2 regions of the Terrabacter terrigena genome follow, and region 1 is predicted to be linked to the other one. Evidence: predicted binding sites of a transcription regulator. Region 1 holds the regulator's gene; the other holds the start of a gene.
The links. The regulator Rex, encoded in region 1, represses fermentation and respiration genes when NADH is low (regulators of the CRP and FNR family bind a similar motif). The targets are predictions, from matches to a motif close to CTTGTGAANNNNTTCACAAG.

Region 1 (5,836 bases):
CGAGGCCCTTGACGGCCTTCTCCATCTGCTGGGGCGTGCGCGGCGGCTCGACCGAGATGGTCGGGACGACGTCGGCGGTGGCCCCGTAGGAGGCGAGACGGTCGACCATCGGGCCCGCCTGGGCCTGGGTGCGCGGAACGAGCACCTTCCAGCCGAAGAGCGGCTTGTTCTCGAACCACGAGAACTCCTCGCGCAGCCCGACGTTCGGCGACACCACGGCGAGGGAGACCTCGAGGGGCTCCTTGCCTGCGAACACCGAGTCCACCGCGCCCAGGGTCGTCGCGACGGACGACTGGCGCACGGTGGTGCCGTTGGCCGAGAGGGCGACGAGGGACTCTGCGGGACGACCGGCGGCGAGCAGGGCGGCCAGCGCGGTCCGGACGCCGTCGGTGCCGCCGAGCAGGACGAGCGTGTCGCCGTCTGCGGTGTAGGCCGACCAGTCGACGCTCGAGCGGTCGACGCCGACGACGTGCACCGCACCGGTCGACTTCGAGGTCAGCGGGACACCGGCGTACGTGGGCCCGGCGGTCAGCGCGGACACACCCGGCACGACGTCGAAGGTGATGCCGGCCTTGCGGCAGGCGCGCACCTCCTCGACGAGACCGTTGAACGTCGCGGGGTCACCGTCCATGAGGCGCACGACGAGACCGTTCGGGCCGACCGACTTCGCGGCCTTGACCACGAGCTTGGCACGCACGGCATGGGTCAGCTCCTGGCCCTGCTCGCCGTGGCCGGCGTCGATGATCTCGACGTCGGGCCGGGCGTGCTCGAGCACGACGTCGTCGCGTGCGATCCGGTCGGTCACGACGACGTCGGCGGCGGCGAGCAGGTCGCGACCGCGGAGCGTCATCAGGCCGGGGTCACCGGGACCGGACCCGACGAAGGCGACACGAGCAGGAGTCGTCGCGTGGGTGGGAGTCGAGACCGTCTGCTCTGACGGCTGGCGGGAAGGAGTCACGAAACTTGCTCCGGTTGGTGTGGGGCGTGGTCTGGTGCGGGTCCAGCTGACGGTGTGACCTGGAGGTCGGCGGCGCCGTCCTCGAGGAGGATGTGGGCCAGGCGCGAGCCGAGGGCCTCGGGCTCGTCGTAGGGGCCGACGAGCGACCGGCGCAGCTCGACGGAGCCGTCCTCGCTGCCGACGAAGGCGCGGAGGGAGAGCTCCAGGCCGTCGTCGCCCTCGACGACCTCGGCGAGCGCCCCGATGGGGGCGGTGCACCCGGCCTCGAGGGAGGCGAGGAGCGACCGCTCGGCGAGGACGCACGCGCGGGTGTCTGCGTCGTCGAGCGCCGAGACCGCCGCGACGACGTCGGCCCGGTCGGACCGGCACTCGACGGCGAGCGCACCCTGCCCTGGCGCGGGCAGCACCTGGATCGGGTCGATGACCTCGGTCGCCTCGTCGAGACGGTCGAGCCGCGAGAGGCCGGCTCGGGCGAGGACGACGGCGTCGAGCTTGCCGGAGGTGACGAAACCGATTCTCGTGTCGACGTTGCCGCGGATCGGGCGGATGTCGAGGCCGAGCCCCAGTGCCGCCAGCTGTGCCGTGCGTCGCGGCGAGCCGGTGCCGACCACCGAGCCGGGAGGCAGCTCACCGAGGGTGAGCTTGTCGCGGGCGACGAGGACGTCACGGCTGTCCTCGCGCACCGGCACGGCGGCGACGACGAGCCCCGGCTCGGGCGTGGTGGGGAGGTCCTTGAGCGAGTGAACGGCGACGTCGATGCGCCCGTCGAGCAGAGCGTGGCGGATCGCGGCGGCGAACACGCCGGTGCCGCCGATCGCGGTGAGCAGCTCGCCCGAGACGTCGCCCTCGGTCGTGATCTCCACGAGCTCGACCTCGTGGCCGGCCTCGCGCAGGCGGTCGGCCACCCAGCCGGACTGGGTGGTGGCCAGGGCCGAGCGGCGGGTGCCGAGACGCAGGGCGGTCATGACTTCCCTCGCTTCGGCGGCGTCGACACGTTGGCGACGTCCTTGGGCTCGAGGTCGAACAGCTCGCGCAGGGCGGCGGCGTAGTCGTCGCCGCTACCCTCCATCGCGAACTCCTTGACGCGCTTGGTGGGCGTGTGGAGCAGCTTCTCGACGATGCGGTGCACGGCGAGAGCGACCTCCGCCCTGCTCGCCTCGTCGAGGCTGGGCAGGCGCTGGTCGAGGCGGTCCATCTCGGACGCGACGAGGTCGGCCGCCCGGGCGCGGAGCGCGGCCACCGTTGGCGCCACGGACTTCTCCATGCGCCGGGTGAGGTAGTCGGCCACCTCGCCCGTGACCAGGTCGCGCACGCGCACCACCTGCGTGGTGTCGGCGCGGCCCTCGAGGAGCAGGCCGAGGGTCTGCAGGTCGATGAGCGTGACGCCGGGCACGGGCTGCCGCCAGGTCTCGACCGGCTCGACGTCGCGCGGCAGGGCGAGGTCGACGACGACCTGCGGGCGACCGTCGCGCCGGGCGGCGCCGGCCGCGAGCAGGTCGGCCGTGATCACGTGGCCGACGGCGCCGGTGCAGGTGATGACGAGGTCGCTCTCGGCGACGACGTCACTGAGGTCGCTCCACAGACGTGGAGTACCCGACGTGGCCTCGGCGAGACGTTCGGCGCGCTCGAGGGTGCGGTTGACGATGGTGAGCGACCGGACGCCCGCCCGAGCCGCCGTCGCCGCCGCGAGACCGCTCATGCCACCCGCACCGATGACGGCCGCGTCGACTGCCTCGAGCGAACCCAGCACCGCGGCCGCCTCCTCGAGTGCGATCTGCACGAGCGACACGCTGTGCTGGTCGATGTCGGTGTCGGTGTGGGCGCGCTTGCCGACCCGCAGCGCATGCTGGAACAGCGCGTTGAGGGTCTCGCCCACCTGGCCGCGCTCCTGGGCACCGGCGAGGGCGTCACGCATCTGGCCGAGCACCTGCGCCTCGCCGACCGCCATCGAGTCGAGGCCGCAGGCGACGGTGAAGGCGTGGGCGACGGCCGCGTCGTCGTAGCGGACGTAGAGGTGGTCAGCGAGCGCCTCGGCGCGCGCGGCCAGGGCGTCGGCAGGGTCGCCGGGCGGCAGGTCGGTGGGCTCACGCAGGCCCTCGGGCTCCTCGATGCCGGCGGCGAGGGCGAGCGCCTCGCCGATGGCGGCAACGGCCGGGTGGAAGGCCGGAACCGAGGCGTAGACCTCGAGCCGGTTGCACGTGGAGAGCACGACGGCCTCGGTGACCGTGGCCGACCCGAGCACCGAAGAGCCGATGGCGGCTGCCCGGTCGGGGCGCTCGGACAGCGCCTCGAGCACCGACAGGGGCGCGGTGTGGTGGGACAGTCCGATGACGAGCAGGCTCACGGGGCGACCACCGCCGATCGGAGGTCTCCCGCGGCGAGCGACTTGCGCTGGGCGTGGAAGGCGAGGATCTGCAGTTCCGTGGAGAGGTCGACGCGGCGTACGTCGACGCCGTCGGGCACCGAGAGGACTGCCGGTGCGAAGTTGAGGATCGAGCTGATGCCCGCGCCGACCAGGGCGTCGCAGACTGCCTGCGCGGCGGGCGCAGGCGTCGCGATGACACCGATCGCGATGGGGTCGACCTGGTGGTGGTCGACGAGCTCGCGCAGGGGGCGGATGCGCACCCCGACGACCCGCTCGTCGGCCAGGGCCGGGTCGTCGTCGTAGAGGCCGACGATGCGGAAACCCTTGGTGACGAATCCGGAGTAGGAGGCGAGCGCGTGCCCGAGGTTGCCCATACCGACGATCGCGACGGGCCAGTCCTCGGTGAGCCCCAGCGCCCGGGAGATCTCGAGCGCGAGCGTCTCGACGTCGTAGCCGACACCACGCACGCCGTAGGAGCCGAGGTGGCTGAGGTCCTTGCGCAGCTGCGCGGAGCGCACTCCGACCTCGGCAGCGAGCTCTTCGGACGAGACCGACAGGACGCCGTCCTCAGCGAGGCGCGAGAGCGTGCGAAGGTACTCGGGGAGCCGCGCGACGGTCGCGTCGGGGATCTCTCGACGCAGTGCAGGGTCGGCGGACACGCTTGCTCACCGGCTCCTCTCAGCGAGGCGTCCGGGCCGGAGGCGGGCCGAACGCGGAGCACGTGGGGACCTGTTCAGGCTAGACGTTTGTGAAGCCATGCACAAAGTTGACTTTCGGCGGCTTACCACGGCATGGGACGCGCTCTCGAGGCAGGTCGTGGTCGACGGGGCCCCGGCCGCCCGACCTGGTCAGCGCAGGGCCGCGCGCAGCCGGGCCTCGTCGACCCGCCAGAAGTCGTGGCGGCGGCCGTCGACGAAGGTCACGGGGATCTGCTCGGCGTAGCGGTGCAACAGCTCGGGGTCGTCGTCGATCGACTGCTCGGACCACTCGACGCCGAGCTCCGAGGTCACGCGGGCCACGATCTCGCGGGCCTCGTCGCACAGGTGGCAGCCGGGGCGACCGAGCAGGACCACTCGCGGCACGTCCTCGGCTGCGGGCTGCTCGCTCGTCATGCTCCCCACTCTAGGCGCGGCGGTCTCCCCCGGGGCCGCGCCACCTGCATGGTTGGGACGCATGGGGCGAGAGCGTACCGGTGAGTAGGTCGTGCACCACAAAAGCAGATCGAACTCCCAGACGGCCCTCCGTTCCGACAGACTGTCCCCAATGCGCTCGAACAGGACGTCGGCCCGCCGACTCGGCCCTGTCTCCGCGCCGCGGACGGTCCCGGCGATGGTGTCGGTCCCGCCTGCCCTCGCACGGTCGCTGCCGACGTGGCGGTCGGCCCTCGACGCCCTCTGGGCCTCGCTCGCCAACGAGAGCGCGGCGCACGTCGACGTCGGTCCGACCCCGCCGGGGTCGATCGGCCCCCGCCACCTGCACCCCGAGCGCGACGCCGCCGACCAGGCCCGGATCGCGGCGCTCGTCGAGCTGGCCCAGGGCGGCGACAAGGAGGCCTTCGCCCAGCTCTACGACAGCTACGTCGACACGGTCTTCCGCTACGTCCTCGTGCGGGTGGCCAACCGGTCCCTCGCCGAGGACCTCACGTCCGAGACCTTCCTGCGGGCCATGCGACGCATCGACTCGTTCACCTGGCAGGGCAAGGACATCGCGGCGTGGTTCGTCACGATCGCCCGCAACCTCATCGCCGACCACGTGAAGTCCGCGAAGTTCCGCTTCGAGGTGGCGACCGCCGACATGCGCGACGCCGACGAGCGCGTCGACGCCCCCGATGCCGAGGTCCTCACCCGGCTGCGCGACGAACGGCTGGTCGAGGCGATCAAGGGCCTCGGGCCCGACCAGGCCGAGTGCATCACCCTGCGCTTCCTCCAGGGCCTCAGTCTCGCCGACACCGCCAAGGTGATCGGCAAGTCCGAGGGGGCGGTCAAGCAGCTCCAGCTCCGCGCCACCCGCGCCCTGCGCAAGTCGCTCGAAGGAGTCGAGCTGTGAACCCCGTAACCCCACTGCCACCCGCGTCGTTCTCTCGACGTAGGGACGGTGCGTGTGGGCCCGGACCAACGCTCGGCGCGCCGACCGGCGCGACCGTGGATCGCGTGAACGCAGGCGGCTCGATGGCAGCGACGATGGTGCCGGAGCCCCTGACGAACAACCTGCACCACCCACCCCTTGCCGTTACACCTGAGGTATGCCGTGCCGCGGCAGGCCTGCTCGGGCCCCCGGGTCCCGCGCCCGGCCACCGCTCGCCGTGACGGGCACGCGCGCAGACCCCAGCCCCCGACCAGAGCCCGACCAGCCCCACCCGCAGACCGGCACCACGACCCTCGCTCCACACCGCACCACACCCGATCCACCCCAGACACCAGCACCCGAGACCGAAGGAGGGGAACATGGACCTCGGCGCCAACGCCGACGGCGAGCTGCTGCAGCGCGCCCTCGACGGCGAGCGGGTCACCGAC
Region 2 (5,836 bases), on a different contig from region 1:
CGCAGCGGCCGGGTGCCGAGCTCGTCGTTCTCGAGCACCTCCGCGTGGCGGACGACGATCTCCGTGCCGGCCGGGCCCTGCACGGTGAAGCGCAGCCAGCCGACGAGGTTCTGGCCGAAGTCCACGAGCGTGGCGCCGGCCGGTGAGGTCCAGACCCGGACCGGCTTCAGCACCTCCTGTCGACGGACGGCTGGCCCGGCATACGGCTGGAGCCTCGCGGGGTCGTGCTCGACACTGTGCACGCCCACCCAGCCCGTGAGCTCCGCGCCGGGCACGGTCCAGGCCCGGCTCTCGAGCCGGGCGTCGATGCTCTGGCCGTCGTAGAGGTCGTTCGCGGTCGTCGCCGAGGGGCCCGACCGCCACGAGGAGTCGGTGCCGACCACCTGGCGGTGGCCGTCCTCGAAGGTGACGTGCAGCTCGGCGAGGGCCGCCAGCTCGGACCCGTAGAACGCGCCCTTCCCGCTCCAGCCGAGGCGGCCGCGGAACCAGCCGTTGCCGAGCGCCAGGCCCAGCACCGAGCTGCCGGACGACAGCAGCCGGGTGACGTCGTGGGTGCGGTAGCGCAGACGCCACTCGTAGCTGCTCCAGCCGGGCGTGAGCACCTCGTCCGACACCGGTACGCCGTTGATGCTCGGCTCGACGATGCCGTGGGCCGTCACGAACAGGGTGGCCGAGGTGACGGCTCCGTGGCCGTCGTCGAGGGCGAACTCCTTGCGCAGCAAGGGCGCTCCGGCGAAGTCGTCGTCGGGGGCGATCAGGTCTGCGGACCAGGCGTGGTGGTGGGAGGGCATGGCGGCCTTTCGTGCGGGACTTCGGGAGAGATGGTCTGCGTGAGTGGGCGTCAGCCCTTGACCGCGCCGGACGTCATGCCGGCGACGATCTTGCGGTTGAAGAAGATGAAGAGGACGAGCGGTGGCACGGTCACGAGCACGATGTTCATGAAGAGCAGGTTGTACTGCGTGTCGAACTGGTTCGTGAAGTTGTAGAGCGTCAGCTGGACGGTGGCGTTCTCGTCGCCCGGCAGGAAGTAGAGGGGGTTGACGAAGTCGTTGAAGATGAAGACCGACGAGGTCAGGATGACCGTGATGGTGACCGGCCGCAGCAGCGGGAAGATCACCCGGAAGAAGAGTGAGAGCCCCGTGCAGCCGTCGATCATGGCGGCCTCGTCGAGCTCGCGCGGGATCGCCGCGACGAAGGCCCGGAAGAGCAGCACGCAGAACGACATGTTGAAGGCCACCTCGACGAGGATCAGCCCCGGCAGCGTCTTGAAGACGTGCAGCTGCTGGAGCACCCAGATCGTGGGGACGACGGCCGGCGGGATGATGAGGCCCGAGAGGACCAGGGCGTTGGCGATGTCGGCGGCACGGCCGGGCCGCCGCTGGATGACGTAGCCGACCATCGCGCAGAGCACCACGAGGATGGTGACCGACACGACGGTCAGGACGATGCTGTTGCGGAACGCGGTGAACAGCATGCCGTCGCGGGCCTCGAAGACGCCCTTGATGTTGTCGAGGATCTTCCACTCGGTCGGCAGGGCGAACGTCAGGTCGGCGGACTCCGACTCGTCCTTGGAGGCGGTGAGGAACATGAAGAGGAACGGCACCACGAAGACGACGAGCGCCACGAGCACGGCCACGACCTCGAGCGAGGTGCGTCGGAGCAGGTGCGTCCTCATGAGTGCACCTCCCGGGAGTTGAAGTACCGCGACAGCGGATACACGATCAGGGTCACCAGGACGAAGAGCACGCCGTTGCCGGCGGTGGAGAGCCCGAAGAAGCCGGCCTGGTACGTCTTGTAGATCGTCGAGGCGATGACGTCGCTGCTGAACCCGGGACCGCCCTTGGTCATCGTCCAGATGAGGTCGAAGGAGCGCAGGCCGCCGATGAGCGAGAGCAGGATGACCGTGAAGGTCGCCGGGGCCGCGAGCGGCAGGGTGACGTTGCGGAACTTCGTCCACGCGCCGCCCCCGTCGACGTCGACGGCCTCGTAGAAGTCCTTCGAGATGGCCAGGATGCCGGCGATGTAGATGAGTGTCGCGAGGCCGACGCCCTTCCAGACGTCGACGAGCGCCACCGACAGGAGCGCGGTGCTCGGGTTGCCGAGCCAGTCGGGCGAGGTGATGCCGACCTTGTCGAGCACGGTGGCCACCAGCCCGAAGTCCGGCTGGAGGAGCACGCTGAAGGTGATGCCGACCGCGACCGTGCTGACGAGCACGGGGAAGAAGATGACCGAGCGGAGCAGGCCACGCGTGCGGATCGGCCCGGTGAGAAGCACGGCGAAGAGCATCCCGAGCACCACTTTCAGCCCGCTGGTCACGACGGCGTACACGAGGGTGTTGCGCAGGCTGCTGACGAGCGCCTGCTCCGAGAAGAACTGGCGGAAGTTGTCGAGCCCGATGAACTCGGACTCGAAGAGGGTCCACCGGGTGAAGGCGAAGTAGAACGAGATGACCGTCGGGATGATGAAGACCACGGCGTAGACGGCGCCTGCCGGCACGTAGAACCAGAAGGGGTAGGTCTGCGCCTGCAGACCCCGCACGCCGCCCGCCCGGCCGGACCGGGGCCGGCCGGGCCGCTCGGCCCCCGCGGCAGCGCGGGGGCCGGACGGTGGGGCCTGGGCACCGGTCTGGGTCACCATCCCGGCAGTCCCAGCTGCTTGGCCTGCTTCGTGACGTCGGCGTCGTACTGGGCCGCGCCCTCCTGCGGCGGCGTCTGACCGGTCATGATCGCGACCATGATCTGCTCGAGCGAGGGGCCCTTGACGGGCGAGATGAACTCGAGCGCCGGGGTAGAGGTCTTGGAGTCGATGTAGGCCTGCATGTCCTTGGCCACGGGCGGGGCGTTGTCGGGCAGCTTGGAGCCCTTGACGAGGTAGGGACCGGTGGGCGGCACCGCGGACGAGAAGGCCTCCGTTCCGGCGACCGAGGCGACGAAGGCGACGAACTTCTTGGCTGCCTCGATGTTCTTGCTCGCCTTCGGGATGTACTGGCCGCCGGGCTCCCAGATGGTCGCCCCGGCCTTGCTCGCGTCGTCACCGGGGATCCCGAAGAAGCCGATCTTCGCGGCATCCTCCGCCGGCAGGGTGGAGATGGGGAACGTCAGCATGGGATACTGGGCGGCCTTGCCCTTGGCGAGCAGCTTGATGCCCTGCGCGAACGTCGTCGAGCCGGCGCTGTCGTTGAGCCAGCCCTTCTGCTTGGGCTCGGCGGCCTTCTCGAACCCCTTGAGGGCGACCGGGTCGGTGGCGTACTTGACCTTGTTCGCCGTGTACTCGTCGGCCCACTCGGGGTTCGAGCTCGCGACGTTGTGGAAGTCGCCGAGAACGTACAGCTGGGAGGTGAAGGTGTCCTTGAGGGTGCCGAGGACCGGGGTGATGCCGGCGCCCTTGATCTTCTCGCTGTTCGACTCGAACTCGGCCCACGTCTTCGGCACCGAGAGACCCAGCTGGGAGTAGACGTCCTTGTTGTAGAGGATGCCGCCACCCATGGCGGTGCCCCACGGGGCGCCGTAGACCTTGCCCTTCTGCGTCACCGCCGGCAGGAACGAGGGGTCGGTGTCCTTGAGGGCGGGGTCGTTCGTGAGGTCGACGAGCGTCTTCTCGGGGCTCAGCGCCTGGAGCAGCGATCCGGAGTTGTACCAGAACACGTCGGCCATGTCGCCGGTCGACAGCTTCGTCTTCACGAGGTTGTCGCCCTCGGCGCCACCCGGTCGGGTCTCGGCGTTGACCGTGATGGTCGGGTTGGCCTTCTCGAACGCCGCGATGACAGCCTTCGCGGGCTTGACCGTCGACTCCGCGTTGTCGGTCAGCAGGGTGATCTCCGTCTTCCCGCTGCCCGAGTCGCCCGAGCCGGAGGAGCTCGAGCAGGCCGCGAGGGGAACCAGTGAGCTCGCCGCGACAACCGCGATCGCGAGACTGGGCCGGGGGTGCTTCATGGGGTACCTCCACAACGTTGGGGCGCGTATCCGCGTTCGATGGTCACCGATTTTTGAATCGCTTCATTCGGTCGGCACCAAAGTAAGGTCCGCACTGGACACTGTCAACAGGTTCGGCCATTTTCCCACCCTTCACGCTCAGAACGAATCTTCTTCTAACACAGGTGAGAGCTCGGGGGCTTGACCGGCCCATGTCCCTGCGCTTTACTCGTGCCCAGACTTCTGAAACGCTTCATTGGAGCGATGCGACTCTCACGGATCGGACCACCATGACGAACTTCAGCGACATCTCGAGCGAGCTCGGACGCCAGGCGATCGAGCTGCCCTCGTGGGCCTTCGGCAACTCCGGCACGCGCTTCAAGGTGTTCGGCTCCGAGGGCACGCCGCGCTCGGTGGAGGAGAAGCTCGCCGACGCCGCGCAGGTTCACGCGCTCACGGGGCTCGCGCCCTCCGTCGCGCTGCACATCCCCTGGGACCGCGTGGACGACTTCGACAAGCTGGGCCGCGTCGCCGAGGACCTCGGGGTCCGGCTGGGCACCATCAACAGCAACACGTTCCAGGACGACGACTACAGGCTGGGCAGCCTGACCCACGTCGACGAGCGGATCCGCGCCAAGGCGGTCGCCCACCACCTCGAGTGCGTCGACATCATGGACGTGACGGGCAGCCGCGACCTCAAGATCTGGCTGGCCGACGGCACGAACTACCCGGGCCAGGGCGACCTGCGGGGCCGACAGGACCGACTCGCCGACAGCCTCCGGCAGATCTACGAGCGCCTCGGCGACCACCAGCGGCTCGTCCTCGAGTACAAGTTCTTCGAGCCGGCGTTCTACGCCACCGACGTGCCTGACTGGGGCACGTCGCTGCTGCACTGCCTCGCCCTCGGCGACCGGGCCATGGTCTGCCTCGACACCGGGCACCACGCCCCCGGCACGAACATCGAGTTCATCGTCATGCAGCTGCTGCGGGCCGGGCGGCTCGGCTCGTTCGACTTCAACTCGCGCTTCTACGCCGACGACGACCTCATCGTCGGTGCCGCCGACCCGTTCCAGCTCTTCCGGATCCTCTTCGAGGTCATCCGGGGCGGCGGCTACGACGAGGACAGCGAGGTCGCCTTCATGCTCGACCAGTGCCACAACGTCGAGGACAAGATCCCCGGCCAGATCCGCTCGGTGCTCAACGTCCAGGAGATGACGGCCCGGGCCCTGCTCGTCGACCGCGTCGCACTGGCCGAGGCCGAGCGCTTGGGTGACGTGCTCGGTGCCAACGGCATCCTCATGGACGCCTTCTACACCGACGTGCGCGCCGACCTCGCGCAGTGGCGCGGCGACCGCGGCCTGCCCACCGACCCCATGGCCGCCTACATCGCCAGCGGCTACCAGGACCAGATCGCCGCCGACCGCATCGGCGGGACGCAGGCCGGCTGGGGAGCCTGAGCGCCTGCGCACGACGACGACTCACCACGACCTGCACCAGAGCCACCGAGGAAGACACGAGATGACCAACACCCCCGTTGCCGAGCTGCTCGCCCGATCGAACCGGCTGGGATCCGACCCCCGCAACACCAACTACGCCGGCGGCAACACGTCGGCCAAGGGCACCGAGACCGACCCCGTCACCGGTGAGCAGGTCGAGCTGCTCTGGGTCAAGGGATCCGGCGGCGACCTCGGCACGCTCACGGAGCCGGGCCTCGCGGTGCTGCGCCTCGACCGCCTGCGCAGCCTCGTCGACGTCTACCCTGGCGTCGAGCGCGAGGACGAGATGGTGGCAGCCTTCGACTTCTGCCTCCACGGCAAGGGTGGCGCCGCACCCTCGATCGACACCGCGATGCACGGCCTCGTCGGCTCGGCGCACGTCGACCACCTCCACCCCGACAGCGGCATCGCCGTCGCGACGGCGAAGGA

Region 2: rhaI (L-rhamnose isomerase) is a predicted target of Rex. The motif match lies at 4,152-4,171, and genes of this name have one in related genera.

Annotation. Positions count from the first base shown of each region.
Region 1 covers NZ_JBHTKH010000002.1:141,104-146,939, forward strand. Annotated here, with positions in the region: gene ACFQ2V_RS04915 (bifunctional uroporphyrinogen-III C-methyltransferase/uroporphyrinogen-III synthase) at 1-958, opposite strand, end outside; gene hemC (hydroxymethylbilane synthase) at 955-1,923, opposite strand; gene hemA (glutamyl-tRNA reductase) at 1,920-3,302, opposite strand; gene ACFQ2V_RS04930 (redox-sensing transcriptional repressor Rex) at 3,299-3,982, opposite strand; gene ACFQ2V_RS04935 (glutaredoxin family protein) at 4,172-4,435, opposite strand; gene ACFQ2V_RS04940 (RNA polymerase sigma factor) at 4,587-5,369, shown strand; gene ACFQ2V_RS04945 (DUF5667 domain-containing protein) at 5,768-5,836, shown strand, end outside.
Region 2 covers NZ_JBHTKH010000021.1:14,465-20,300, reverse strand. Annotated here, with positions in the region: gene ACFQ2V_RS19900 (alpha-L-rhamnosidase) at 1-791, opposite strand, end outside; gene ACFQ2V_RS19895 (carbohydrate ABC transporter permease) at 842-1,675, opposite strand; gene ACFQ2V_RS19890 (carbohydrate ABC transporter permease) at 1,672-2,637, opposite strand; gene ACFQ2V_RS19885 (ABC transporter substrate-binding protein) at 2,631-3,932, opposite strand; gene rhaI (L-rhamnose isomerase) at 4,202-5,368, shown strand; gene ACFQ2V_RS19875 (bifunctional aldolase/short-chain dehydrogenase) at 5,430-5,836, shown strand, end outside.